4 regions of the Arthrobacter sp. B3I9 genome follow, and region 4 is predicted to be linked to each of the others. Evidence: riboswitches for the same ligand, from Rfam matches in the RefSeq annotation. Region 4 holds a riboswitch; each other region holds the start of a gene.
The links. A riboswitch is a leader RNA that binds a small molecule or an ion and turns the genes downstream of it on or off. The one in region 4 is predicted to bind S-adenosylmethionine.

Region 1: it holds a riboswitch for S-adenosylmethionine, as region 4 does, so the genes downstream of both, QFZ65_RS19110 (AmiS/UreI transporter) here and QFZ65_RS00035 (ABC transporter substrate-binding protein) in region 4, are expected to answer to the same signal.
Region 2: it holds a riboswitch for S-adenosylmethionine, as region 4 does, so the genes downstream of both, QFZ65_RS02750 (DUF1737 domain-containing protein) here and QFZ65_RS00035 (ABC transporter substrate-binding protein) in region 4, are expected to answer to the same signal.
Region 3: it holds a riboswitch for S-adenosylmethionine, as region 4 does, so the genes downstream of both, QFZ65_RS14900 (homoserine O-acetyltransferase) here and QFZ65_RS00035 (ABC transporter substrate-binding protein) in region 4, are expected to answer to the same signal.

What each region holds. Positions count from the first base shown of each region.
Region 1 is NZ_JAUSYO010000001.1:2,606,651-2,613,570, forward strand. Features, by position in the region: gene QFZ65_RS12255 (NADPH:quinone reductase) at 1-364, shown strand, start outside; gene QFZ65_RS12260 (dihydrofolate reductase family protein) at 435-998, opposite strand; gene QFZ65_RS12265 (hypothetical protein) at 1,363-1,980, shown strand; gene QFZ65_RS12270 (amidase family protein) at 1,977-2,291, shown strand; gene QFZ65_RS12275 (Bcr/CflA family efflux MFS transporter) at 2,396-3,283, shown strand; gene QFZ65_RS12280 (hypothetical protein) at 3,283-3,669, shown strand; SAM riboswitch class IV at 3,775-3,888, shown strand; partial or broken gene QFZ65_RS19110 (AmiS/UreI transporter) at 3,928-4,023, shown strand; partial or broken gene QFZ65_RS19115 (AmiS/UreI family transporter) at 4,131-4,265, shown strand; gene QFZ65_RS12290 (hypothetical protein) at 4,361-4,564, shown strand; gene QFZ65_RS12295 (acyl-CoA dehydrogenase family protein) at 4,623-5,126, shown strand; gene QFZ65_RS12300 (hypothetical protein) at 5,161-5,865, shown strand; gene QFZ65_RS12305 (triacylglycerol lipase) at 6,586-6,920, shown strand, end outside.
Region 2 is NZ_JAUSYO010000001.1:563,932-570,851, forward strand. Features, by position in the region: gene QFZ65_RS02725 (energy-coupling factor transporter transmembrane protein EcfT) at 1-517, shown strand, start outside; gene QFZ65_RS02730 (UDP-N-acetylglucosamine 1-carboxyvinyltransferase) at 652-2,175, shown strand; gene QFZ65_RS02735 (glutamate--cysteine ligase) at 2,325-3,512, shown strand; gene QFZ65_RS02740 (O-succinylhomoserine sulfhydrylase) at 3,591-4,799, opposite strand; gene QFZ65_RS02745 (rhodanese-like domain-containing protein) at 4,800-5,219, opposite strand; gene QFZ65_RS02750 (DUF1737 domain-containing protein) at 5,216-5,464, opposite strand; SAM riboswitch class IV at 5,563-5,679, opposite strand; gene QFZ65_RS02755 (ATP-grasp domain-containing protein) at 6,490-6,920, shown strand, end outside.
Region 3 is NZ_JAUSYO010000001.1:3,196,162-3,203,081, reverse strand. Features, by position in the region: gene QFZ65_RS14920 (Rho termination factor N-terminal domain-containing protein) at 1-46, shown strand, start outside; gene QFZ65_RS14915 (CPBP family intramembrane glutamic endopeptidase) at 148-897, shown strand; gene QFZ65_RS14910 (VOC family protein) at 997-1,635, opposite strand; SAM riboswitch class IV at 1,838-1,953, shown strand; gene QFZ65_RS14905 (bifunctional o-acetylhomoserine/o-acetylserine sulfhydrylase) at 2,019-3,335, shown strand; SAM riboswitch class IV at 3,461-3,576, shown strand; gene QFZ65_RS14900 (homoserine O-acetyltransferase) at 3,587-4,723, shown strand; gene QFZ65_RS14895 (MFS transporter) at 4,925-6,307, shown strand; gene QFZ65_RS14890 (LysR family transcriptional regulator) at 6,450-6,920, opposite strand, start outside.
Region 4 is NZ_JAUSYO010000001.1:303-7,222, reverse strand. Features, by position in the region: gene QFZ65_RS00050 (ABC transporter ATP-binding protein) at 1-269, opposite strand, end outside; gene QFZ65_RS00045 (ABC transporter permease) at 283-1,077, opposite strand; gene QFZ65_RS00040 (ABC transporter permease) at 1,240-2,199, opposite strand; gene QFZ65_RS00035 (ABC transporter substrate-binding protein) at 2,206-3,870, opposite strand; SAM riboswitch class I at 3,965-4,054, opposite strand; gene QFZ65_RS00030 (lytic transglycosylase domain-containing protein) at 4,374-5,126, shown strand; gene QFZ65_RS00025 (hypothetical protein) at 5,178-5,378, opposite strand; gene QFZ65_RS00020 (DUF993 family protein) at 5,289-5,510, shown strand; gene QFZ65_RS00015 (sugar phosphate isomerase/epimerase) at 5,507-6,346, shown strand; gene QFZ65_RS00010 (SRPBCC domain-containing protein) at 6,408-6,815, opposite strand; gene QFZ65_RS00005 (helix-turn-helix transcriptional regulator) at 6,812-6,920, opposite strand, start outside.

The DNA.
Region 1 (6,920 bases), 2.6 Mb from region 4:
GGACACCATCGTTGACGTGAACGCTCCAGCCAACGTCGACTCGGACGTGCAGGTGCTCAAGCCAAGCGGAACCATAGCCATCTACGCGGCGAATCCCGGGGAATCAGTGACGGTTCCCGTCCGTGAAAGCATGACAAAGAACGTCCGATACCAGTTCATCCTCACCTACACCGTGACGGACGAGCAGAAACAGCACGCCGTGGCCGCCGTCTCCGAGGCGCTGGAGGACAGTGCGTTGCGCGTCGACGAGGAACACGGCCTGCCGCTGACGCGCTTCCCGCTCGAAGATACCGCCGCAGCACATGACGCCGTGGAGCAGGGCACCGTCGGGAAGGTACTCATCGATGTCACGCCGTCGCCCTGATCCTTGGGATTTGACCCAGGGAACCGAGGCCAAAAGCGGGGTCCACCCCTACTGCCCGGAGGGATCGCGGTCAGCGCCTCGTCTCGAACCTGGTCATGACCACGCCGCCGGGAAACGACCGTGTCTCCACCAGGTCCGGGTTCACCCGGCTGTCCAGATCGGGGAAGAACGGCGTGCCGCCGCCCACCAGGACCGGATGGGTGGCCAGCATGTATTCGTCGATCAGCCCGGCCCGCATGGCCGCCCCGGCGAGTGTTGCGCCGCCGATGCTCATCGAGCCGCCGTCCTCGGCCTTGAGCCGGGTGATCTCGGCGACCGCGTCGCCGGTGACCAGGCGGGAGTTCCAGTCAACCTTGTCAATCGTCGAGGAGAACACCACCTTCGGCGTGTCCCGCCAGTTCCGAGCGAACTCGATCTCCGCCTCGGTGGCGTTGGGCTGCTGGTCGCCTGTCGGCCAGTAAGAACTCATTGCCTCCCACAGCTTGCGGCCGTACAGCGACAGGCTGTTAGCCCGCTCCTGGTCGAGCCACCACTGGAACAGTTCGTCGCTCGGCCCGCTCCAGCCAATGTCATCGCCGGCCGCGGCAATGTAGCCGTCCAGGGTCACGTTCATGGCGTAAGTCAGTTTCCGCATGGCACCACCCTTCCGTCAATCGGTCCCAGCCTAGAGACCCGGCACGGCGCGCTACCATCAGTGCGCTTTCTCCACCCGCAGCCCTCCTCCACCAAAACCGGGAACCACGATTTTTTCGAATGCCAGACAGTCGACGTTTTGAGCTGCTTCCGTCCCTGTAGTCCAAACCCGCCCGGCGCCTTGTTCTTCGGTCGGATTCGCCATTCTCCGGGCTTTCCACGAATCCATCCGGAGAACATTCGACCGGGACGCGTTACCTGTGCTTGATGCCGGCCGACGACCATCTGGCGCGTGGGCCCCTATCGGCCGGAGTATTGGGAGTATCACTAGGCATGGCCTCGGTACGGGACCCAGGGGAACCGATATGGCAGATGAAAAACCAACCAACTGGTGGGCCACGTTGCCCGGCGTTCTGACAGCCGTGGCGGCCGTGATCACTGCAGTGACCGGGCTTCTGCTCGGCCTGGGACAGCTCGGTCTATTCGACGCCGCCAAGCCCGCCACCGCATCCAGCCCACCTACCGGCACAGGACCTTCGCGACCCAGCAGCCCGATGCAGCAGGACAGTCCGGCGGCGTCAGCATCCGGTGAACCGCTGCCGGATAACGGTACAGGGTGGGCCGTATCGCTTCCCGATGAGCGGAAGTACCGGTCTGCCGACGTCGAATATGAGATTCTCGATGCGAAGGCCCGTCCCGACGTCACATGGAAGATCTCATTGGCTTTCTCAGTCAGGTGCACCAACCGCGGCATGTACGACATAAACTTCTGGGACTCCACCTTCAGGCTGAACGCCGGCGGCGTCAGTGTATCCCCCGATTCCGGTCTCAACGACCTCGTCCCGGCTGATTCAAGCAAGTCCGGTGAGGTCAGTTTCACCGTTCCGGCGGACACGCGGGACCCGGTCCTGCGCATCAAATTTCCGACGGGAGAGAGTCGCGTTCAGGTCGCCCTGTCACCGCCCTCAGGACGGGCTGGGTGACGGCAGGGCAGATCCACCGGAGCTCTCGACTCATCCGGACGATGGCCGGCTTGTGGGCTGACCTCGACCGATCCTTCGGTGCTGCCGACATCCTGCTCTGCCCCACCTCACCCGTCACCGCCCCGCGCATCGGCCAGCGAGAAGGCTTCGCCGCGGGACGGAAAACCGTATGGGAAATCGCGCTGGCCTTAACTGGGCCCTTCAGCGTGCTCGGCTGCCCGGCACTGTCCAAACCGGCGGGAGTAAACGAGCACGGGATGCCCGTGGGAGTACAGCTCGTCGGACGTCACGGCACCGAGGAACCCTGTTAGCCCCTGGACCCATCCAGAGTGTTCAGGTCGGACCCGGTGAATGGCGTAAGCCACATTTCGGACCTACCTCCTGCGCTCCTTCACTCGGAAGTTAAGCTTTCGTCATGACGGATCCGTCCCACTCCCACGGCACCAGCAGGCAGGCACCCCGCAGCTTCAAGTACGTCCTCATGCTTGGCGCCTTGGCCGCGCTTCCAGCCCTGACCACGGACATGTACCTGCCCTCCTTGCCCGCCGTGGAGGCCGTTTTCCAAACCACCCAGACCGCCGTCCAGTTGACGTTGTCCGGAACCCTCGTCGGTGCTGGCATCGGTCAGCTTGTCATCGGACCCTTTTCTGATCGGTTCGGACGACGGCTGCCGCTGGTCGTTGGCATTTCGCTGCACGTGGTCATTTCATTGCTGTGCTCCATTACGCCGGACATCGCAACGCTGACGGGGCTGCGTGTGCTGCAGGGTTTCTTTAACGCAGCGGCCGCCGTGGTGGCCCTCGCCGTCATCCGTGATCGCTTCGTCGGTTCCGCTGCCGCCCAGTTGCTATCCCGGCTGATGCTGGTCATCGGCGTTGCACCGCTCCTGGCCCCCACCGTAGGCCAGGCCATCTCTGGCCTCTGGAACTGGCGCGCCGTCTTCTATGCGCTGGCGCTTATCGGGATGGTCCTGGTGGCAATCGTCTGGAAATTCATGCCGGAGACGCTGCCGGAGGATCGGCGCCGTCCGGGCCACCCCAGGCATGTTGCCGGAGCCTACTGGTCCCTGCTGCGGGACAAGCACTTTATGGCGCTGGCCGTCATCCCCGGGCTTGGGCTGGCCCTGATCATGAGTTACGTCGTGGTTCCCCCTTCGTCTTCCAGAACGAATACGGCCTTACCGCCCGGCAATTCGCCCTCGTTTTCGCCCTCAGCGGCGCCGCGCTTGTCCTGTCGGCGCAGCTCAGTGCCGCCCTGGTTCGAAAATCCCCGCCGGCCCGCCTCCTGCGCACAGCCCTCTTAGTGCAGCTGGGCCTCGCCCTGGTACTGCTCGTCGTGGTAGTTACGGGTGCCGGCGGCCCGTTCGGCCTGCTGGCCGGACTGTGGCTGGTCCTTGCAGCCCAAGGCATGATTCCGGCCAACGCCTCCATATTGGCCCTGCAGAAGTACGGCCACATGGCGGGTACGGCGGCCGCAGTTATTGGCGCCCTCCAGTCCGGCGTCGCCGGACTCATCAGCCCCCTGGTGGGGGTTCTGGGCGGAAATGCACTGTCGATGGTTGCCGTTATGATCGGCAACTGCGCCCTAGCGGTGACTGTGCTTGCGGCGGGAACTGCCGCGTACCGGAAGGGTGGCTGGCCGGAACACGCGGAACGCGATGATGACCAGCGGGTCAATGCCGACGATTAGGGGACTCTTCCCCCGCGGCAAACGCTGAGCGCCTTCGCTGCCTCCCTTCATACGGAGTCAACTTTCTTGTGGCGCCCGACCCGCGCCCATAGTGTCCTAGTTACAGATCATGAGTTCCAGCACTGAGCCCTGGCTTGTTGGACGGCAACCCTCTTCGTGGTGGGGTGCCCCAGGTGAAGATCCGGCCGCTTCGCAAGAGCGTTGCGGCAAGCATCGAGCCCCGCTTCAGCGTGACGTCCTCGTGGACGGAAAAATCCCATGTCTTATATCTGCCTGATCCTCTCCGGCGCTGCCCTCCTGATCAACGCCCTCGGCCTTCTGGGCCGCATTCCGGCCCGTGACAGCGGCGTTTTCAACATCGTCATCGGCACCCTTCAGCTGGTGCTGGCCGTGCTCCTGGCTGCTGCCGCCGGGGTGACCGTGAACTGCTGCTGGGAGCTGCCGGCGTCGTCCTTTTCGGCATCACGTACCTCTACGTCGGGCTCAACGCCGTGCTTAACCTCGAGTCGGCCGGGGTCGGCTGGTTCTGCGCCCTGGTAGCTCTCCTCGCCGTCTTCTACTCTGCCGCCAACATTGCAAAAGACCCCTTCTTGTCGGTGCTGTGGCTGAGCTGGGCGGTCCTGTTGTCCCTGTTCTTCTTTGTTCTAGCCGGGGAAAGTCCTCCCTCTCGGCATTCACCGGCCGGGCGGCCGTGCTCACAGGACAAATCACGACGACGGCGCCGGCGCTGCTGGGGCTCAGCGGCGCGTGGCCGGCGGGATGGTTCCTGGCGGGCATCACCGCCGTCGTCATCGCCGGCCTGTTCACTGCGGCCCTGGCCATCAGCAAGTCCGGAGGTCCACGGAATCCTGCCAGCCCCGTACCAGCCGCAGCGGCCCAACCCATCTCCGCTTAAACGCTCTCCAACGATCAGCGCATTTGATTCCCACCCAGCGTTCACGAAAGGCAATCCCATGACATCACTAGCCGCCGCCACCGACCAGGTCGACTACGAGACCCTCGCCAACCGGTTCCGTCCCATCTTCGCAAGGATTGCCGAAGGCGCCAGCGCGCGCGAACAGGACCACCGGCTGCCCTTTGCCGAAATCAAGGAACTCACGCAGGCAGGCTTCGGTGCCCTCCGTGTTCCCGTGTCCGACGGCGGGTCCGGCGCCTCCCTGCCCCAGCTCTTCCGCCTGCTCACCGAACTCGCCGCAGCCGATTCCAACATTCCGCAGGCCCTGCGCGGCCACTTCGCGTTCGTCGAGGACCGCCTGGTCTCCACCGGCGCTCAGCGCGCCGTGTGGCTGGAACGATTCGTAAAGGGCGAGATCGCCGGCAACTCCTGGACCAAGGTGGGCACCGTCAAAATCGGCGACGTCATCACCAAGGTCAGCCCGGACCCGGAAAGCACCACCGGCGGTTTCCGGATCAACGGCACCAAGTACTACCGGCAGCATCTTCGCAGACTGGATTGACACCTTCGCGCAGCGCACCGATAACGACGTCAAGGTGATCGCCGTCGTCAACGCCCACCAGCCCGGGGTCACACACTCCGACGACTGGGACGGCTTCGGCCAGCGCACCACAGGCTCCGGCACCAGCACGTTCACGGACGCAGCGGTCGAGGCCGAAAACGTCATCGACTTCGACACCCGATTCAAGTACCAGACAGCGTTCTACCAAGCCGTACTCCTGGCCGTGCTGGCCGGAAGCATCAAGGCCGCCGAACGGGAAATCGCCGCCGAGGTCCGCAACCGCACCAGGATCTTCTCCCACGGCAACGCCGACTCCTTCGCCGCCGACCCGCAAATCCTCCAGGTCGTCGGCCAGGTCTCCGCCCGCGCCTACGCTGCCGAAGCCACCCTCGAACGTGCCGCCCGCGCGCTGCAGGGAGCCTACGACGGCGCCTTCCTGGACAACGCCAAGGAAGAAGAACGCCTCAACGACCTGGCCGAACTCGAAACCGCCCAGGCACAGGTCATCCTGACCGAACTCTCCACCCGTGCCACCTCGGACATCTTCGACGCCCTCGCCGCCTCCGGCACCAGCACCAAGAAGAACCTGGACCGGCACTGGCGCAACGCCCGCACTGCTGCCAGCCACAACCCGTGGGTCTTCAAGGCCCGCATCGTGGGCGACCACGCCGTCAACGGCACCACTCCCCCGCGCGTCTGGTCCATCGGCGCCGGCTCCAAGGAGGACACCGCCAAATAACCTGCAATGCCCGATCATCTGCGGGCATACGAACCGCGCTTACGGCCAGTATGCCCGCAGATGGGCCTCGGAGTTCGTCCGGTCTCAGCGCCATGCGAGGAATTTCGAACCTCAGGCGGGCACTGCCGTCTGGGCGCTGACGGTGCAGATCGCGTTTCCTGGGTCCCGAGCGCTCCGTTACAGGCGGCCCTGGCTTCCGGACGGAGGCAAAACCGGTTGAAAGGTTCAACGCGTCGTAATGCGAGACCGACTAGGAGGAGCCAGATGAACAGGAAACCAAGGACGAACCGTCGACCCAAGACAGAAACTAGCCGGCAGGCCACACCACCAGCCACCAACACAAAACCCCGAAGGGGCCCATAAGTGAACAGCCTGTCAGCAGAGAGGCTCACAATTTCCTGAAGTGGGAAACGCTGTGCCCGAGGGGTTAATTAGCCTGATGCATTCGGTCCAGGGCAGCCGTCATCGCACTGCATACGGACCGCCTGCATTGCTCCCCCGTCGAGCTTGAAGAGTTCTCGGCATTGGAGCGAGTCTCCACACGGGTTCTGCGGCAGCCTCTGACACAAGCTCAGTGACCGGGACGGGCCCGCGCTGGCTATGAATGTCCTTGAGCCCTTTTAGGATGTCTTGTCGATACCGACATCTCCCCGCAATAGGGATTCAATTGCCCCGCATCTTGACGAAGCCCTCAGTGTCGTATAGGCCTATACAAAATCGGTGTCCACATACATGCGGGGTGCTCTCATGACGGCTAAAATCTCCCCCCGACCGTTGATTCTTGTGCGGGGCTTCGGTGGCCCCGAAGTATCCGATGATCAAGCCAGCCCATACCAGGGCTTCAACGACGGTACTGTTTACCCCACTCGGAGAGGCGAGAACTACATCTACGAGGGCTTCATTCTTCGCGCACTAAAATCAACGGAGTACGCGTATCACGATGCCACCAACGTGGTTGGGTTCTATTCCGACAGGGTCCCTGCACCACGAGCGATTACAACAGATCTTGATCTGGACTCCATGGAGGGGACGGTCGTCCTTGACCCTTCGGTTGA
Region 2 (6,920 bases), 560 kb from region 4:
CGGCATCTGGTCCATCAGTGCAGGCTCCCTGGAGCTCGGGCTGGGATTCCTGCTCCGCGGGCTGGCCATCGCGCTGCCGGCTGTGCTCTTGATGAGCTGCACGGACCCCACGGACCTGGCCGACGCCCTGGCCCAGAAGGCGAAACTGCCGCACCGCTTTGTCCTGGGGACGCTGGCAGCGATGCGGCTCGTGGGGATCATGGCCGAAGAATGGGAGACCATAGGGATGGCCCGGCGCGCCCGCGGCGTGGGCTCGCACGGCAATCCCTACCAGCGCGTCCGCTCCACCCTGGGGCAGAGCTTCGGCCTCCTCGTGCAGGCCATCCGGCGCGCTTCCCGGCTGGCCGTGACCATGGAAGCACGGGGATTCGGCGGCGCTGAACGGACCTGGGCCCGGCCCTCGACATTCAGCGCCCTCGACGTCTGGGTGCTGCTGGGCGGTGCCGGCGTCGCCGCTGCGGCCCTCGCGGCGGCGCTCGCGGCCGGGACGTGGAACCTGGTGTTCCTGCCGCAGTAGGCGACCGCCCCGTGGTCACTCCGCCCCGGGCCGGAAGTTCCTGAGTATCGCACCCACCGGGTATTGGTGTGAGATATTGGGCATTCTGCGGCGATTCATCCGCAGAAGTAACTCACAAGTGATATATTTCGACTATGACGCAACAGACTGCCGAACACGTAGGCGCCCTGCTCCGCGATGCCCGCGGCCAGAAAGGCTGGACCCAGGGGCAGCTCGCCTCCGAACTGGGCACCAGCCAGAGTGCAATTGCCCGGATGGAACAAGGGAAGCAAAACCTGAGCCTGAAAATGATCCAGCGGCTCGAATCCATCTTCGGCCAGAGCATCGTCAAAGTCGGCCGTCCGCAGATGACCCACCTGCGGGTCGAGGGGGGCCGTACCCTCTCCGGGTCGGTGGACGTGAACAGCAGCAAAAACGCCGGCGTCGCCCTGTTGTGTGCCAGCCTGATCAACCGCGGTACCACCACGCTGCGCCGGCTGGCACGGATCGAGGAAGTCAACCGCATCGTAGAGGTGCTGACGAGCATCGGCGTCGAATGCACCTGGCTCAACGCAAACGACCTGCAGATCCGCCGCCCGGCCGTGCTGGACCTGGACTCCATGGACGTGGAGGCCGCCCGCCGGACCCGAAGCGTCATCATGCTGCTCGGCCCGCTCCTGGACGAAACCAGCGAATACCGCCTGCCGTACGCCGGCGGCTGTGACCTCGGCACCCGCACCGTCCAACCGCACATGCAGGCACTGCGGCAGTTCGGCCTGCACGTTGAGGCGAAGTCCGGGTTCTACTCGGTGCAGGCGCCGCCGGCGGACGGGGAGGACCGGTCCTTCGTGCTGAGCGAGCGCGGTGACACCGTCACCGAGAACGCGATCATGGCCGCCGCCCACCGCCCCGGCACCACCATCATCCGCAACGCAAGCCCCAACTACATGGTGCAGGACCTCTGCTTCTACCTCCAGGTGCTCGGCGTCGAAATTGCAGGCGTGGGAACCACCACCCTGAAGATTACGGGCCGCCCGACCGTGGATGCCGACATCGAGTACTTTCCCTCCGAGGACCCGATCGAGGCGATGAGCCTCATCACCGCGGGCATCGTGACGAACTCGGAAGTCACCATCCGCCGGGTCCCCATTGAATTCATGGAGATCGAACTCGCCACGCTGGAACAGATGGGCCAGGGCCTTGAGGTGTCCGGCGAGTACCTCGCCCGCAACGGCCGCACCCGGCTTGTGGACGTCACCACCAAACCCTCGAAATTGCGGGCACCGGAGGACAAGATCCACCCGATGCCGTTCCCCGGGCTGAACATCGACAATCTGCCGTTCTTTGCGGTCATCGCCGCCAACGCCCATGGCCAGACCATGATCCACGACTGGGTTTACGAGAACCGGGCCATCTACCTCACGGAACTAAACAAGCTCGGCGCCCAGGTGCAGTTGCTGGACCCGCACCGGATCTATGTCAACGGCCCCACCAGGTGGCGTGCGGCGGAAGTGGGCTGCCCGCCGGCGCTCCGCCCCGCTGCCTGCCTGCTGCTGGCGATGCTCGCTGCCCGTGGTGTCTCCGAACTGCGGAACATCTACGTGATCGAGCGCGGTTACGAGGATCTGGCCGAGCGGCTCAACACCATCGGCGCGAAAATCGAGTACTTCCAGGACTGAGCTGGTTCCGGGCCGGACAGGGTTCCCGGCGCCCCCTACGGCGCCCTTTCCGGCTCCGCCCCGCGCCCTTCCGGCTCCGCCCCGCGGCCGCGTCGCGGAGCCGGGAAGGGGGTAGGGCGTTTCCGCGAATCCTGTCGCACAATGGATGCATGCGCACCTTCGGTGTCGAGGAAGAGCTCTTGATCGTGGACCCTGAAACGGGGATGCCGCTGGCGCTGGCTGACGTGATACTGCCCAGCCTGGTACCGCCGGCGCCGGAGACCGGGCGCGTAGTCGCAGCGCAGCGGCCGGTCCACGAGGACGCCGGTTTCAGCTTCGAACTCAAGCTGGAGCAGATCGAAACCCAGACGCCGCCGTGTTTGGACTACAACGGGCTGCTCCGGCAGCTCCGACAGGGCCGGACCCTGGCCGACCAGGCCGCCCATGCGCACGGCGCCCGGGTCGCGGCCTTGGCCACCTCGCCCCGCGGCTCCGCGACGCACACCACGCCCTCGCCCCGTTATGTGACCATGCAGGAGCGATTCGGCCTCACAGTCCGTAACCAGCTCACCTGCGGCTTCCACGTCCACACGTTCGTGCACTCCGCGGAGGAGGGCGTGGCGGTGCTGGACCGGATCCGCGACAAGCTGGCCGTGCTGATAGCCCTCAGCGCCAACTCCCCGTACTGGAACGGTGCGGAGACCGGGTTTGAAAGCTACCGCACCCAGGCCTGGAACCGCTGGCCGGGCTCGGGCCCGGCGATGATCTTCGGCAGCCTGCCCGTTTACCGCCGGGTTGTGACCCGGCTGGTGGAAAGCGGTGTGCTCCTGGACGAAGGGATGATCTACTTCGACGCGCGGCTCTGCCGGCACCACCCCACCGTTGAGGTCCGGGTCGCCGACGTCTGCCTCCGCGCCGAGGACGCGGCCTTGATCGCTGTGCTGGTACGTGCCCTTGTGGAGTCCGCCAGCCGGGAGTGGGCCGACGGCGTGGAACCGGCCCCGGTGCCCACCTTGCTGCTGCGGATGGCCGCGTGGCAGGCCAGCAACTGTGGGGTCCGCGGCGAGCTGCTGGACTTCGGAACGTTCCTGCCCACCCCGGCGGCCCGGGTGGTCCGGGCACTCGTGGACTATCTGGCCCCGGTGCTCGCGGAGCAGGACGAACTGGAGCTGGTGCGCGACGGAATCGCCCGAATCCTCGCGGAGGGCACCGGTTCCCAGCTGCAGCGCCAGCCGTTCCCGCACGGCGGACTGCTGGCCGTCGTCGCCCGCGGGGTCGAGGTGACCACCCAGGGCGCGGACCCCTCGCGACGCGCGGACCAGGCCGCTGCGGCGGGTCCACCGGGCCTGAGCCGGTAGCCGCTGCCGAGATGACAGTTCGCGTCAGTGCCTCACGGACATCCTGCCGCGAAGTGTGCCTCGCGGCAGGACGCCGCCTTAGACCTGCTTGAGCGCCTGGCCGAGGTCGCGGATCAGATCGTCAACGTCTTCCAGGCCCACGGAAAGCCGCACCACCCCGTCGCTGAGGCCGATCGCCGCGCGGCCCTCCGGCCCCATGGCGCGGTGCGTCGTCGTCGCGGGATGGGTAATCAGTGATTTGGCATCCCCCAGGTTATTGGAGATGTCGATGATCCGCAGCGCATCCAAAAGCGCGAAGGCTGCCTCTTTCGCGGAGCGTCCGGGGGAAGGTGACAGCTCCAGCGTCAGTACGGTGCCGCCCGACTTCATTTGCTTCGCCGCCAGCTCGTACTGCGGGTGCGATGGCAGCAGCGGATACTTCACCCAGTTGACCGCCGCCTGCTCCTCGAGCCACTCGGCCAGCCGCAGGGCCGATGCGGAGGAATGGTTCACCCTCAGGGCCATTGTCTCCAGGCCCTTCGTGAGCACCCAGGCGTTGAACGCCGAAAGCGCCGGACCGGTGTGGCGCATCAGCTGCTTGACCGGGCCCTCGATGAATTCCCTGGTGCCCAGGATTGCCCCGCCGAGCACTCTGCCCTGGCCGTCGATGTGCTTCGTGCCGGAGTAGACCACGACGTCGGCCCCCAGGTCTCCGCAGCGCTGCAACAGCGGGGTGGCGAAGACGTTGTCGACGACGACCGTAGCGCCGGCGGCGTGTGCCAATGCGCTCACGGCGGCGATGTCCACGATTTCCTGCATCGGGTTCGACGGCGACTCGAAGAAGACCGCCGTCGTCGGCTCGGCCAACGCCAGGCGCCATTGCTCCAGATCCGGCCCGTCCACGAAGACCGTCTCCACGCCCCAGCGGGGCAGGACGTCGTTGAGGATCACGAAGCAGGAGCCGAACAGCGAGCGGGCTGCAACCACGCGGTCGCCGGCGCCAAGCAGGGCGCCGAGTGCGGTGAAGACCGCGGACATGCCGGACGCCGTCGCAAAGCATGCCTCGGTGCCCTCCAGCAGCCGGAGCCGTTCCTGGAAAGTGGCCACCGACGGGTTGCCGTACCGGGAGTAAACGAACCTGTCGTCCTCACCCGTGAAGGCGCGTTCCGCGGCGGCGGCGGATTCGTAGACGAAGCCGGAGCTGAGGAAAACCGGCTCGGTGGTTTCCTGGAAGCCGGTGCGGTCGAGACCCCCTCGGACCGCCTGGGTTTCGGCACTCCAGTCTGCGGCGTCAGGATTGAAGCCCACTTAGATCTTTCCAAGCCTGGTGGGAAGGCCGCGGTTCTTCCAGCCGTTGACGCTCCGTTCACCATATTGGTCCGGTACGCCCTCGAAGCCCTCCAGGACGTTGTAGGCGACGAAGCCGGCCTCCGACGCGGCGCGGGCGGCGGCGACGGAGCGGACGCCGGAACGGCACAGGAACAGGTATTCCGTCCCGGCAGCATTGGGGGCCTGTTCTTTCAGCTGCTCCACGAACTTCGAGTTGGGGATGCCCCCCGCCAGGTTCCACTGTATGAACAGCGGATCGTTGTGCCGGTCGTTTGCGGACGCGGTGTCAGGGACGCCGACATAGGTCCACTCGGACTGCGTGCGGACATCGACGAGGACGGCCCCGGCCTCGAGCTTTGCCCAGGCCTCCTGTGGGCTGAGGTCTCCGGCGTAGCTCATGAGAGTCCCTCGGTTGTCTCTTCGTAGCCGAAACCGTCTATTTCCAGGCCTTCCACAGCGTCCGCGACGGCGGCGCCGGCCCTCGCAATGGCGGCGGGCAACACAACGGCCTGTGCCACGATCACTGTGCTGCCGTTGAACGTCGCCGACGGGCTGCCGTGCAAAACGTAACCCTCTGCCAGCGCCGCGGAAACGCGCTCGCAGAAGGAGCGGTCGTCGGGACCGGTGAAGAGGCGGTAGGCCAGCCTTTCGTCCGGGGCAACACCGGGGACGGCAGGGGACGGCGCGGTTGCTGTGTTTGGAACAGTTGGGGCAGAAGCCTCGGGCACGACGATACTCCTTCTTCTCACGCTTGCAGCTCGAATGGTCGATATGCCGAGTAGTCACCTGAGGCACCCCGCCGCGAAAAAGGGAGGGTTGCCGACCGGCCAGTCAGGGCTTGGCACCGGTTCTCATTACTCCCCAAAAACGTAACACCTGCGCCAGGGGCGAGCACCGCCGTCGCCGTCATGTTCCGTAACCGGTGCGACCACCACCCGCGTGCCGGAACGAACGCGGACGCGGACGCCCCGGCCCCCGACGCCCCGGCCCGCTGTCCGGTGCCCCGCGGCCCCGGCCCGCTGTCCGGTGCGGGGCAGCCGCCCCTCGCCGGTGGACATGCCCTCTCCTCGGCTGCAGCAGTGGACATAGGGGCATCATGTCCGTCCGTTCACGGGCCCGGTGGACATGCTCTCCCGCGAGCAAGGCCAACGCCGGACATGCTCATTCCCGCACTCGGCCGGTGGACATGCCCTCTTCCCGGCCGCAGCAGTGGACATAGGGGCATTATGTCCGTCCGTTCGCGGGCCCGGTGGACATGCTCTCCCGCGAGCAAGGCCACCGCGGGATATGTCCAGTGCTGCACTGGGCCGGTGGGCATGCTCTCCGTCGAGCAAGGCCAACGCCGGACATGCTCATTCCTGCGCAGGAGCCGTTGGACATGCTCCCCCCTCCGGTGAGACCAACGCGGGACGCCCCTGCAGGCCGGGCCGGTGAGCCTCCTCTGGGTAGCCGCAGGCCGAATCCACGTACCGTGCGCCGCCACAGTATGCGCGCGGGGGACAGTTTCGAGTATCCGCTACTCGGGCGTTGTGATAGGCCGCTCGCTTTTACTGGTGAATAGAGGCCGCGGCGCATGGCGGCCTCAAGGTGCAAGGCCGCAGCTGGTTGAGGAAGTGTCACTCGGGCGTGCCGGGCTTTGCATATCGCCTCGGCACTGAATGGAGAAACCGTGAAACCCCGCGTCCTGATCACCGGCGCCGGCAGCCCTGCCGGCCGTGCACTCGCAGCGCAGTTGAGGTCCCGAGACATACCTTTCCTGGGAGCCGATAGCCGTGAACTGCCAGCTGGCGCCTGCTTCGACGCGGTGCGGGTGCCCTCCGCGACCGACCCCGAAATGGTTCCAGTGCTGCGGCGCCTCGTGGTCCGCGAGGGCATCAATCTCCTCATTCCGACCTCCAGCGAGGAACTGATTCACCTCTCGGCAGCCCGGGCCGGATTCGGCGGTGACGTCCGCGTCATCGTTGCAGACCCCGGTCCTGTGGCCTTGGCCAGCGACAGGCTCTTCACCGCATGGCAACTCCGCTCAGCGGGCGTCCCGGTCCCGCGCTTCGGCGTTCCCGGGGATTATCCCGACGCCGACGCGGCCATGGACGCGATGGA
Region 3 (6,920 bases), 3.2 Mb from region 4:
GTCCAACTTCTTCCGCCTCGAGAACCCTGAGCGGGAGGACGGCTGACATCATCGGGCCGCCCCTGCGCGCCAGGGATGCTGCCCGGGCACAGGCGCGTGCACAGGCACGTGCAGTGAAGTCCCGGCATCGGCAGGCAAGATAGAAGCATGTTGGTTCCCTCCCGCCGCCGCCTGCGGCTCGAAGTCTGGATTGTCCTGGGTCTGTCACTGGGGCAGTCGGCCGTCTACTCGGTGGTCCAGCTGCTGGTCAAGATGACCAAAGCGCCGCTCGCGCAGGGGACCTCCACGCTGAACCGCTCGCAAAGCACACGCGAGTACTTCGATCTGACCTACCAGCTGCTGGACATCATCTTCGCGCTGGTGCCGGTGGTCCTGGTGATCTACTTCCTCGCCGAGCACCGCGCCACGGCGTTCGGCAAGCTGGGCTTCAACTTCGCCCGGCCGGGGAACGACCTGCTGCAGGGACTGGGCCTGGCGGCGCTGATCGGAATCCCCTCGCTGGGCCTCTACGCCGCGGGCCGGGCGCTGGGCATCACGACGGCGATCATTCCGAGCGCGTTGGACTCCTACTGGTGGACGGTGCCGGTGCTGATCCTCTCCGCGGTCCGGCACGGCATCGTCGAGGAGGTCATTGTGGTGGGCTACCTGCTGGACCGGCTCGGCAAGCTCGGCTGGAGCATGCCGCTGGCGATCTTCGCGAGCTCAATGCTCCGCGGCAGCTACCACCTCTACCAGGGCTTTGGCCCGTTCATCGGCAATGCGCTGATGGGCGTGGTGTTCGCCCTCGTCTATACCCGCACCCGCCGCGTGATGCCGCTCGTCATAGCCCACGCCCTGCTGGACACGGTGGCGTTCGTCGGCTTCAGCCTGTTCGGCAAGTCCATCGGCCTGGGCTGAGCCGTCAGACTCCGGCGGGTTAAAGGATCTCGGCCGCCAGCAAGGGGCGACATCGTTGGCGCCCCTTGCTGGCGGCCGAAGTGCGGTGGGCGGCGAGGCCTAGATGGTGACGGCCCCGGAGGCAGTCTCGAACGTAACGGAAAGGATGCCCGGCGTGCCGTGCGGAGCCATCCAATTGACGGCGACATCCTCCAGCGGTTCCTCCACCGGTTCACCCAGCCACTCGGTCACGCGGTCTGCGGAACCGGCAATGGTCAGTGCCGTCATCTTGACCTCGCTGGGGTAGGCGTTGGAGGGGTGAAGTTCCGGATCGCCCTCCCACTTGAGCATGTACGGCACCTGCGGATCGGCGATGAGGCCCAGGATGCCGATCTGCTTCCAGACAAGCTCGCGGCCGTCCGGGAACTTCCGGTTCCCGTTGACGGCAGAGCGGCCCAGGCGTTCCTCGAAGGGTGCCAGGTCGTCAACCTCGACGCACCAGCCCATCCAGCCGCCGCCGGCCGCGGACCGGGCCCGGACGGCTTGGCCGAAGGGCGCCTTGTCCGAGGCGGGGTGGTCCAGGACCTCCACGACCTCCAGGTACTTGTGTCCAGCGAGCGGGATAATCATGTTCCGGGTTCCGAAACGGGGGTGTACTCCGCCCTTCACGGCTTCAACGCCGAGGGCGGACGCGATACGTTCGGTGGTGGCAGCGAGGCCATCCTGTTCACAGGCGTAAGAGACGTGATCCATGCGCATGCCCTCATCTTGGCACTTTGTGATGGTGCTCTCAGCTTAGGTAACCCTTACCGCCGCGGGGCGCCGTTTTACGGGCGACGGGAAGCTCCGCGGAGCCCCGGCGGGGCGCGTTGCGGTACCCCCCGGGCCAGGGCCGGAGTGCGGACTTCATCTTCGTCATAAACCTATCCAGGGCCCGCTAACCGTTCCTACACTGAAGCCAGGTCATGAGTGCCAGCGCACAGCCCCGGCTTGCTGGCCGGCAACCCTCGTTTCGCGGTGGGGTGCCCCGGGTGAAGACCTGGCCGTCCGGCGTCCGCCGGCCGGCAAGCGCGGCGCCTGCGCCGACCCCGGGCCGACGGCTGCAGGGGCGGTGCGTGCCCCGGTCCCCTAGGAGCATCCCGATGTCCAACGCCTGGTCCTTTGAAACCCGCCAGATCCACGCCGGCCAGCAGCCGGACGGCGCCACCGGCGCCCGTTCCCTCCCTATCTACCAGACGACGTCCTTCGTGTTCCCCAGCGCCGAAAGCGCAGCCAACCGCTTCGCGCTGGCGGAGATAGCGCCGATCTACACCCGGATCGGCAATCCCACGCAGGACGCGGTGGAGCAGCGCGTGGCGAGCCTGGAAGGCGGACTCGCGGCGCTGTTGCTCAGCTCCGGCCAGGCCGCGGAGACGTTCGCCATCCTCAACATCGCGGAGGCCGGCGACCATATCGTCGCCAGCCCCAGCCTGTACGGCGGCACCTACAACCTGCTGGCCCATACCCTGAAGAAGTTCGGGATCTCGGTGACGTTCGTGCAGGACCCCGACGATCTGGAGCAGTGGCGCGGCGCCGTCCGGCCCAACACCAAGCTCTTCTTCGGCGAGGTGGTGTCCAACCCGCGCCAGGACGTCCTGGACATCGGGGGCATATCCGCGGTGGCGCACGCGGCCGGCGTCCCGCTGATCGTGGACAACACCCTTGCCACCCCCTACCTGATCCGGCCGATCGAGTGGGGGGCGGACATCGTGGTGCACTCGGCCACCAAGTACCTTGGCGGCCACGGCGCCGCCATCGCGGGCGTGATCGTCGACTCCGGCAACTTCGACTTCGGAGCAGAGCCTGAGCGCTTTCCCGGCTTCAACATCCCGGACCCCACCTACAACGGCATCGTCTACGCGCGGGACCTCGGCAAGGACGGTGCCCTCGGCGCGAACCTGTCCTACATCCTCAAGGCGCGCGTCCAGCTGCTGCGCGACCTGGGCTCGGCCGTCTCCCCGTTCAACGCCTTCCTGATCGCCCAGGGCATCGAGACCTTGAGCCTGCGGATGGAGCGCCACGTCGCCAATGCCACCAAGGTCGCCGAATGGCTTGAGGCCCGGGCCGACGTCGAATCGGTCGCCTACGCGGGGCTGCCGTCCAGCCCCTGGTATGAGCGCGGCCGCCAGTACGGACCCAAGGGCACCGGCGCCGTGGTGTCGTTCGTGGTCGCCGGGGGAGCGGAGGCCGGCAAGCGCTTCGTCGATGCCCTGGAGCTGCACTCCCACGTGGCGAACATCGGGGACGTGCGCTCGCTGGTCATCCACCCGGCGTCGACCACGCACAGCCAGCTGTCGCCGGAACAGCAGACGGTCGCCGGCGTCCATCCGGGCCTTGTGCGGCTTTCGGTCGGACTGGAGCACATCGACGACATCCTCGCGGACCTTGATGCCGGCTTCCGCGCGGCCAAGGCCGACTGACCCGTATTCCGGTGCCCGGGGCCGTTCCGGTGCCCGGGTCCAATACCGGGCACCGGAACGGCGGGTAGTCACATAACCGTCACATTCTTGGCCACAGGCGCGCCACCTTTCGTAAACTCGACACAGGTCATGAGTGCCAGCGCCAGCCCCGGCTTGCTGGCCGGCAACCCTCCTTTTGCGGCGGGGTGCCCCGGGTGAAGACCTGGCCTGCCGGTCTGCCGACGGCGGGCAAGCGCGAAGTGAGGTCCCCAATGACAATTGCCGCCGCCCGTACGGGTGCACCCGTTAGCACCACCACCGTTCCCGACGGGACGGTCCAGTACATCCGCATCAGTGACCTGGAGCTTGAATCCGGCTCCCGGCTGCCCGACGTCACCCTCGCCTACGAGACGTGGGGAACCCTCAACGCGGACCGCTCCAACGCGGTCCTGATCGAGCATGCGCTGACCGGCGACACGCACGTCACCCGCGGCGCCAGCGGGGAGCCGGGCTGGTGGGAACAGCTTGCGGGCCCCGGCGCGCCCGTGGACACCGAGCGGTACTTTGTGGTCTCCATCAATATCCTCGGCGGCTGCTACGGTTCCACCGGACCCTCCACGCCCGCTCCGGACGGAAAGCCCTGGGGCTCCCGCTTCCCGCTCGTGACCCTGCGGGACACGACGGCGGCCGAGGCCCGGCTGGCGGACGCCCTCGGCATCAGCAGCTGGTACGCCGTCGTGGGCGGATCCCTGGGCGGGGCGCGCGCGCTGGAGTGGGCCGTGACCTATCCGGAGCGCGTACGGCGCTGCGCCGTTATTTCCATCGGCGCCAGCAGCACGGCCGAGCAGATTGCTTTTGCCCAGGCCCAGACGCTCGCCATCCGCCAGGATCCCGGCTTCAACGGCGGGGATTACTACGGCGGCCCCGGACCCGAGGCAGGCCTTGCCCTGGCGCGGCGCATCGCGCACATCACCTACCGGTCCGCCGCGGAGCTGGACGGACGCTTCGGCCGGACTCCGCAGGCGTCCGAGACCCCGCTGATTGCCGGGTCGCTGGCCGGCCGGGGCCGCTACCAGGTGGAAAGCTACCTGGACTACCAGGGGAACAAGCTGGTCCGGCGCTTTGATGCGAACAGCTATATCGCCATCACCGAGGCGCTCATGAGCCACGACGTCAGCCGGGGCAGGGGTGCCACCCTCGAGGAGGCCCTGGCCTCGGCCACGGCCGAGTTCCTGGTGGCCGCGGTGGACTCGGACCGGTTGTACTTCCCGGCCCAGTCCTTTGCCCTCGCAGCGGCACTGCCGGGAACCGTTCCGGTGCGCATGATCGAGGCACCGATCGGCCACGACGGATTCCTCACCGAGATCGGCCAGCTGGGCGGGCACCTGCGGGACATCTTTTTCGGCTGATTGCCGGCCGGAAACGTTCCTGCGCGAGCATGTTCCCCGGGCCCTCTGTGCGTTTTTGCAGATGCGCTCTGCACTAATGGCCGTTGAGGCGATGACGCTGAGCCCCCATACTCATTGAGAATGATGCCGCGTGTTACAAATCACAGGCGTCCTCCTCCCATTGGTCCATAGGGTGTCGACGACGACACCAAAGGAGTCGAAATGAGTACGCACAAAGCAGCCGCCAGAGGCACGGAAGAGGCTAACGTCAAGTCCTCCGGCCTGAAGAAGGTGGTCACCGCCTCCATGGCGGGCACCGTCGTCGAATGGTATGAGTTCTTCCTCTACGCATCCGCCGCCACCCTCGTCTTCGGCAAGATGTTCTTCCCGAACTCCGGCACGGAACTCGACGGCATCATCGCCGCCTTCGTGACCTACGCTGTCGGCTTCGTCGCCCGCCCGATCGGCGGCATCGTGTTCGGCCACTTCGGAGACAAGTTCGGCCGCAAACAGCTCCTCCAGCTCAGCATCATCCTGGTGGGCGTCTCCACCTTCGCGATGGGCTGCCTCCCGACGTTCCAGCAGATCGGCTACTGGGCACCGGCCCTGCTTGTCTTCCTGCGCTTCGTCCAGGGCTTCGCTGTCGGTGGTGAATGGGGCGGCGCCGTCCTTCTCGTAGCCGAGCACAGCCCGAACAAGTCCCGCGGTTTCTGGGCCTCGTGGCCGCAGTCCGCCGTTCCCATGGGGAACCTGCTCGCCACCGCCGTGCTGTTCGTCCTGTCCTCCACGCTGTCCTCCGCGGAATTCCTCGGCTGGGGCTGGCGGGTTGCCTTCTGGCTCTCCGCCGTGATCGTGATCGTCGGTTACTACATCCGCACCAAGGTCCAGGACGCCCCGATCTTCATCGAGGCACGCAAGGAAGTTGTCGTCGAGAACAAGGGCTACGGCGTTGCCGAAGTATTCCGCCGCTACCCCCGCGGCGTCTTCACCGCGATGGGCCTGCGCTTCGCCGAGAACATCCTCTACTACCTGGTGGTCACGTTCTCCATCACCTACCTGAAGGTCGTCGTCCAGACGGACACGTCCCGGATCCTGCTGCTCCTGCTGGTCGCGCACGCCATCCACTTCTGCGCCGTTCCCATCGTCGGCAAGCTTTCGGACAACTTCGGACGCAAGCCGGTCTACATGGCCGGTGCGCTCCTCGGAGCCACCTGGGGCTTCTTCGCCTTCCCGATGATGGACACCAAGAACGACCTCACCATCCTCGCGGCCATCACCATCGGCCTGCTCTTCCACGCCCTCATGTACGCCGGCCAGCCGGCCATCATGGCGGAAATGTTCCCCACCCGGATGCGCTACTCAGGTGTCTCGCTCGGCTACCAGGTGACGTCGATCGTGGCCGGCTCGCTGGCTCCGATCATCGCCACCGCCCTGCTGAACCAGTACAAGTCGTCCACTCCGGTGGCCGTCTACCTGCTCATCGCCTGCGCCATCACGGCAGTGGCCGTGTTCTTCCTCAAGGAAACCCGGGGGATCTCGCTCCACGACGTCGACGCTGCCGACGCCAAGGGGACTGCCGACCTCCTCGCCTCAGGCAAGAAGTAACCGCGTCAAGAAGTAACACCGTCAAAAAGTAACGGCACGAAGTAACAGCGGCAAAACAACCAGCAGCCCTTGTCCCGTTCCGCGGGACAAGGGCTGCTGGCGTTGTGTGCCGGCGTTGCGGCGACGAAACCGGCGTGCCTTCTCAGCCCGCCAGCACGTCCTGCCGTTCAGAAATACCGGTCCGGACCGCCTCGATCACAGCCCGAACGGGTGCTGAGCGCAGCGACTCCGAGCGCGCCACGGCCCAGATGGGAAGCTGGCGCTGGAAATCGTCGGGCAGTACCGGCAGGAAGTCCGGGTTCCCCACCACCATGAAATTGGGCAGCAGCCCGATCCCTGCACCCCGCCGGACGGCTTCGAGCTGGGCAAAGATGCTGGTGGCCTGGAAGCTGGAGCGCGGCACCGGGAGCTGGGTTGAGCGGTGGCCCAGTTCCGCGACCTGGAGGGCCGACTCCACATAGGAGACAAAGCCGTGCTGCCGGACGTCGTCGAGCGTGAGCGGCAGTCCGCGTTCCCGGGCGTACTGCGGACTGGCGTACAGGCGCAGAAAGTAGTTGCTGAGGAAGATTGATTGCGCGTTGGTCGCATCCAGGTTTCCCACCACCACTTCCAG
Region 4 (6,920 bases):
AGGCCGGCAAGTTCGGTTCCATCGAACCGGATGGAACCGGCAGTGATGCTGGCTGACGGAGAGAGGAGCCCGATGATGGATTTGGAAAGGGTGCTCTTACCGGACCCGGATTCGCCCACGAGGGCAACGATCTCGCCGGGCATCAGGACAAGGTCGAGGGATTCCGCGGCCGTCACGGCCTCCGGGCCGCGGCCGTACTCGATGTGCAATCCCCGCACTTCAAGCAAGGGGGCGGCTCCGCTGGGGGGAGTGTCGGTGTTGGGATTCAATGAGGGCTCCTGACTAGAACCGGAAGAACTTGAGAAGCTGGCGTCCGAGACCGGCCAGCAGCATCACCGCGATGACGATGACCAGGCCCGGCAGGCTCGTCATCCACCACGCGCGTGCCAGGTACTGCCGTCCTTCGGAGATCAGCAGCCCCCATTCCGGCGTGGGAGGCGGTGCTCCGAAACCCAGGAAGCCGAGGCCGGAAATTGCGAGGATGGCTGCGCCGAGGTCAACCGCCAGGAGCGCGAGGACCGGGCCGCAGGAGTTCGGCAGGATGTGCTTCCAGATCACGGACCAGTAGGAGCCGCCGTTAAGGAATGCGGCCTCGACGTAGTCCAGGTTCCGCACGCGCAGGACCTCCGAGCGCACCACCCGTGCAAACGCGGCAATCGAGGCGATACCGACCCCCACGCCCAGGGAAATGGGCCCGGGCGCGAATGCGGTCACGATGATCAGCGAGATCAGGAAGCCTGGTACCGCGAGGAGCACGTCAACCAGGCGCATGGTGGTGGCATCGGCAGCGCGGCCGGCGGTGGCGGCGAGCAGTCCCAGTGCCGTTCCGACCACAAAACCGATCAGGACGGCGAGCCCGGCCGTCAGCAGGGTCTGCGACGTGCCGTACACGACCCGGGCGTAGATGTCGCGGCCGAGGTGGTCAGTGCCGAACCAGTGGTCCGGGCTTGGAGACAGGAATTTCTGCTTGGGAACGCCGCTGATGGGATCGAACGCGGTGAACAGGCCGGGCAGGACGGCCCAGCCGACCAGAATCAACAACGGAATCACGGTCAGCCACAGGCTGACCGGCCCCAGCGCCGTTCGCCGGCGTTTTTCCGGGGCGAGAACGACGGCGCTGTTCCCGACGGCGCCGTCCCTGACGCCGTCGTCGTTCCCGGCACCGGGGGTGTGTGCTGCCGTCCCGGTTCCGGGATCTGTTCCTACTAGCTCGGTGCTCACAAGATTCTCCGTTCGGCCTTAAGCGGTCAGGGCTCGGGGCGAGCCGGCGGCACTGCTCTTCAGAATGCGGGGATCCAGCAGCGGATACAGCAGGTCGACGATCAGGTTCACCGCAACGAACGCCGAGGCCGTCAGCAGCACCAGGCCCTGGACAAGCGGCACATCCTGGACCGTGACGGCCTGGAGCACCACCGATCCCAGGCCGGACCGGGCGAAGACCGTCTCGGTGATGACCGAACCGGCCAGCAGGGTCCCCACCGTAATCCCGGCAATGGTCATGGCGGGGCCGGCCGCGTTCTTGAGCGCATGGCGGTAGAAGATCCACGCGGGGGAGGCGCCCTTGGCCCGCAGAACATCAATGAACGGCTGCTCGTAGACGTGCGTGATGCTCTTGAGCAGTACCTGCGCCATCGGGGCGGAAACATAGAGTGCCAGGACCAGGACGGGAACAGCCAGCGAGGCAAAGGACCCGTCAGGGAACAGGGACATCACGCCGAGCTGGATGGACAGCAGCTGCAGCAGCACCAGGCCGAGCCAGAACACCGGGACCGCCGCGAACAACGGCGGGAGGTTGGTGATGAGGCGCTTCAGCAGGTTGGAACGGGTCAGCACCGCGGCAGCCACGAGGGCCACAGCAAGGACGACGGCCGCCACGAACGCACTCGAGGCCAGAGCCAGCGTGGATCCCGCTACTGCTCCGATGCGCGTGGCCACGGACTGCCCCGAGGCCAGCGAGTACCCCACGTCGCCCCGGAGCAGCTGCCCGAGCTGGCTGAAGTATTGCACCAGCAGGGGCTGGTCATAGCCGTATTGGGCCTTCATGGCATCGACGGTTGCCTGATCCGCCGCCGCATCCGTCGAGAGGAAGATGGTGACCGGATCGCTGGGCAGGAGTTGCACCGCCAGGAAAACCAGCGTGTACGCCAGCCAGATGACGAGCAGCGCCTGCCCGAGGCGTCGCGCAACGTAGAGGCCCATGATCGGCTACTTGCTGTTCTTCCAGGCGCCCTGGAAGATCGGGGCGGTGCCGGAAGTGAAGTCGACATGCGCCTTGGCGTTGGCGCCGTAAACCTGGACTTCGTCCCAAAGAACCAGTGCCAGTGCCTGGTCCACCACCAGAGCACGCTGTTCGTCCGAGACCAGTTCTTTGTGCTTGGCGCTGCTGGTGGCGGCGCGTTCGGCGGCGAAGAGCGCATTGAGCTGCTGGTCGGCATTCAGCGTCTGGGTGTTCGTCGCCGGTCCGAAGACCGGGCCGAGGCCGCCGTACACGAACTGCCGCGTGCCGAAGAACTCCACGTTCGGATCCTTCATGGCCGTGGCCAGGAAGGTGTTGTCAGCCGCACGGTTGACCAGCTTCACGCCGATCTCCCGCCACTGCTGTTCGATCAGCTCGAAGGCAGGTTTGATGACAACCGAGTTGTTTGACGACGTGACGGTGACTTCGAGCTTCTGGCCGTCCTTGGCCCGGATGCCGTCGGCTCCGGGCACCCAGCCCGCTTCCTCCAGCAGGCTCTTGGACTTGTCCGGGTTGTAGGCCAGCTCCGCGGACAGGTCAACGAAGTCCGGTGCTTCACGGTTCAGGATGGAGCCGGCGAGCTCGTAGCTGTCGGAGAGCACGGTGTCCTTGAGCGACTGCCGGTCGATGCCGAGTTGCAGGGCCTGGCGGACCTTCGCGTCGGCCAGCTTGCCGTTGCCGATGCGCACCGCCGCCATGTTCGAGGTCAGGTCGATGCCCTTGGCCGGGAGGACCTGGTTGCCGCTGCCGGCCAGGGTTGTTTCATCCGCGGGCTGCAGGCCGCGAACCAGGTCAACCTGGCCCGTCTGCACGGCGCCGGCACGGTGAGCCACCTCCGGGAGGTACTTCACGACGACTTTATCCAGGTAGGCGGCCCCCTGGTTCGGAGCACCTTCCGGAGCCCAGGCGTAGTCTGCGCGCTTGGCCAGCACAACTTCCTCATCGGCCTTTTCGGATTCGAAAGCGAAGGGTCCCGAGCCCGAGATTTTCGCGATGGCTGACTGTCCGGCGTTGTCCAAGGTGAGGGTCTTCGGTGAAACGAGTCCCGCGGTGACGGAGGACGTGGCCCGCAGGAAGTTGGCGTCGGGGGAGGACAGGGTCACCTCCACCTGGTCGCCGCCGATGACCTGCGAGGACTTGTAGGCGGAGAAGTCCACGTTCGGCTGGATCTTGGCACTCTCGATGCCCTTCCCCAGCGCATCGAGGTTGGCCTGGACCGCGGCCGCGTCCAGGGGTGTTCCATCACTGAAGGTGACTCCCGGGCGGATCGTGAAAGTGAACTTTGTCTGGTCCTCGCTCGCCGTGAACTTGCTGGCGATCCAGGGGACGAGCTGGCCCTTCTCGGCGTCGAAGTACGTCAGCCGGTCCAGCACGCTGTTCAGCACGTTGGCCTTCTCGTAGAAGCGTGCTGCCTGGGTCTGGAAGTTGTTGATCGGCGTGACTTCCGCGAAAACGAACGTGCCGCCCTGGACCGGAGCGCCGTCCCGGGCGGATTGCCCCGCCGCTGCGCCGCCGGTGCTGCCGCCGCAGGCGCTCAGGGCCAGGGCCGCGGCACTCAACAGGGCCAGCACGGCCAAGGGCCGGCGCTTCGTCGCCGCCCGCGAAGGGGAAGTGCGCGTTTCGTTGGTATCCATCGGGATCCTCTCGGTCGTGACCAAGGGACTCCGAGACCGACCGCGTTCCCGGCGCAGGACTCAACGCGCACGGTGGAACGTGGGATCTCGGCAATCGCCATCGGTCCTGGCTTTAGCACCGTGCCCCGAAGGGTGGTTGCTACGGCGTCATCGAGCCAGGTCTCTCAGCCGATCTGGATGGTGGAAATTCGCTTTCGGGGAGCTTTCGCTCCCATCCGGCCGCTTCACGCCCGGACAGTGTCCACTTTCGTGCATAATCTTCGATTCACCAACAATGACGACACGTTCTGCAACAAACGAAGGAGAAGGTGCGTGCCGCCGTCGGACATTCCGGGCTGGGGGACCGGGCGCCTTTGCTTTATCCCCAGAAGCCACGGCAGAGTTGCATGCCTTCGCACCCGCGGCCATGATGTACGTTGGCCTCCCTTCGGAACAACTTAGGAATACGACGCATGCCCTGCATCCAGCGGATCAATATCGGCCACCGGGGTTGTGGGTAGCCCGTGCTCCGTCTGAAACGCCTGGCAGTGTTCACCGTGTTCGCATGCTGCGTCGTCACCGGGTTCTTGTTCTGGGCGCTTCCGTTGTCCGGCGCGCAGGCCCGCGGCGTTAAGCCCCCGCCGCCGCGGGCGGAAGCCAAACTGGTGGAGCTGCCGACTGGCACGACCTCTGCTGTGGAGATAACCCCGAGCGCGGACGCGCAGTGGATCATCCGGGCTGCGGCTCAGACCGGCATCCCGGCCCGCGCACTGCAGGCCTACGTGGCCGCTGCCGGAACGGCCAACAATTCCACTCCGGCCTGCGGGATCGGCTGGAATACGGTGGCGGCCATCGGCTTCGTCGAGTCCGGCCACGGAACGCACGGTGGGGGACACCTGACCGCCGCGGGGCAGGCGAGCGGGCCGATAATAGGCCCCAGCCTTGACGGCGATGGGTTCGCCGCGATCGCTGACACGGATGCAGGCGCCCTCGATGGTGACGCGCGGTGGGACCGGGCCGTGGGGCCCATGCAGTTCATCCCCTCCACGTGGCGGTATGCCGGGCGGGACGGGAACGGGGACGGCAAAGCCGACCCCTTCAACATTGACGACGCCGCGCTGAGTGCGGCCTCTTACCTATGCGCCCGCGGCCGCGACCTCACAACGGCCAGGGGCTGGACAGACGCCATCTACTCCTACAACCAGTCCGATTCGTACATCGACAAAGTACGCGGCCAGGCCACTTCCTACGCCGCGCAGGCTGGCGCTGCCGATTAAGCAAAGAGGAACCGCCGGCGCTTGCCGGCGGTTCCTCCTGGCGTAGCTCGCTCAGTCGGCGGCGTGTGTGGCTCCGAGCAGGTCACGCACCCTTGCGGCGATTTTGACGAACTCGGGGTTTTCCATGGTTTCCCCGTAGTCGCGGTTAGTCCCGAGCGGGACATCGAGCGTCTCGAGGATGCGGCCTGGACGCGGGCTCATGACGACGACCCGATTGGCGAGGAACACGGCTTCGGCTACCGAGTGGGTCACCAGGATCACCGTGGTGCCTGTTTCGCGCCAGATCCGATCGAACTGGCCGACCAGGCCGGACTGCTCCAGGACCCGGCCCTCGCCGCGTTCCGGATGTCCGATTTCCTTCGCATCAACGGAGTGGCACTATGAGCGACTTTTCCCGCCTATCCCTCAACAGCGCCACCACGAAGAAGTGGAGCCTGGCGGAGGCCGTGGAGGGTTGCGTCCGGGCCGGCATTCCCTCGATCGGGCCCTGGCGCGACATCGTCGCCGAGGCCGGGCTGGACAAATCCGCCCGGCTGATCCGGGAGGCCGGGTTGCGGGTGTCCTCGTTGTGCCGCGGCGGATTCCTCACCGCCGCGGACCCGGCCGGACAAGCTGCTGCCCTTGCTGACAACCGGGCCGCCATCCTGGAGGCGGTGGCACTGGGCACCACGGAGCTCTTCCTGGTGGTCGGAGGCCTGGCACCGGGGGAGAGGGACGTCGTCGCGGCACGCCAGCGTGTGGCTGACCGCCTGGAAGATCTTGTCCCCTTCGCCGTGGAGCACGGCGTCCGTCTTGTGCTGGAACCGCTGCACCCGATGTACTCGGCGGACCGTGCCCTGATTTCCACCCTCAAGCAAGCCCTGGATCTGGCCGCCCCCTACGATGCGCGCGCCGTGGGCGTCGCCGTCGACACCTTCCACGCCTGGTGGGACCCGGAGCTGAAGGCCCAGATTGAACGCGCGGGCCGGGAAAACCGGATCGCTTCGTACCAGGTGTGCGATTTCAATCTGCCCATCGCAGCCGACGCCCTGCTGTCCCGCGGCATGATGGGCGACGGCGTCATCGACTTCGCAACCATCGGCGGCTGGGTTCGTGACGCCGGCTACACCGGCGACATCGAAGTTGAAATCTTCAATCAGGAGATCTGGGACGCCGACGGGGACAGCACGCTGGCCACCATGAAGGCGCGGTACGCGGAACTGGTTCTTCCCTACGCCTGACCGGCGGCCGCGGCAGTCCGCGTCGCCCCTGCCGGGCCAGGGCACCGGCGCCGCAGCCGGGTCAGGACACCGTGGCGAGGACTCTGTCGATCCGGGAAAGCAGGCCCGGCCACCCGTTGCCCATGCCCTCGAAGGCCTTTTGGCCCAAGGGCGTATCGACGCGGAAGCCGGCGTGCTCGAAGTGCAGGATGGTCCCGTCGTCGACGGCGTCGAGGCGCCAGGTCACGGTGGTGTCCAGTTGCCCCTCCGAGAAGAGGAAGCTGATCGACGTGCCGGGCTCCACGGCGAGGATCTCACACTGTTGCTGGCCCCACGGGCCCATGTCCATGGTGAAGCGGTGGCCGACGGCGGGTCTGATGTCGCCAGGTGCCCACCAGCGGGCCAGCAGTTCCGGTGTGGTGAGCGCAGCCCACACGGCTGTGCTGGGGTGCGGAATGTGGCGCTCGAGCCGGATGGTGTTCTCGGTCATGACGGGTTCTCCTCGTCTAGAAGTTCGGCAAGCGCGTCGAGGCGCTGGGTCCAGTAACGCTCAAAGTGCTTCACCCAGCCACCGATCTCGGCGAGGCGCGCCGGC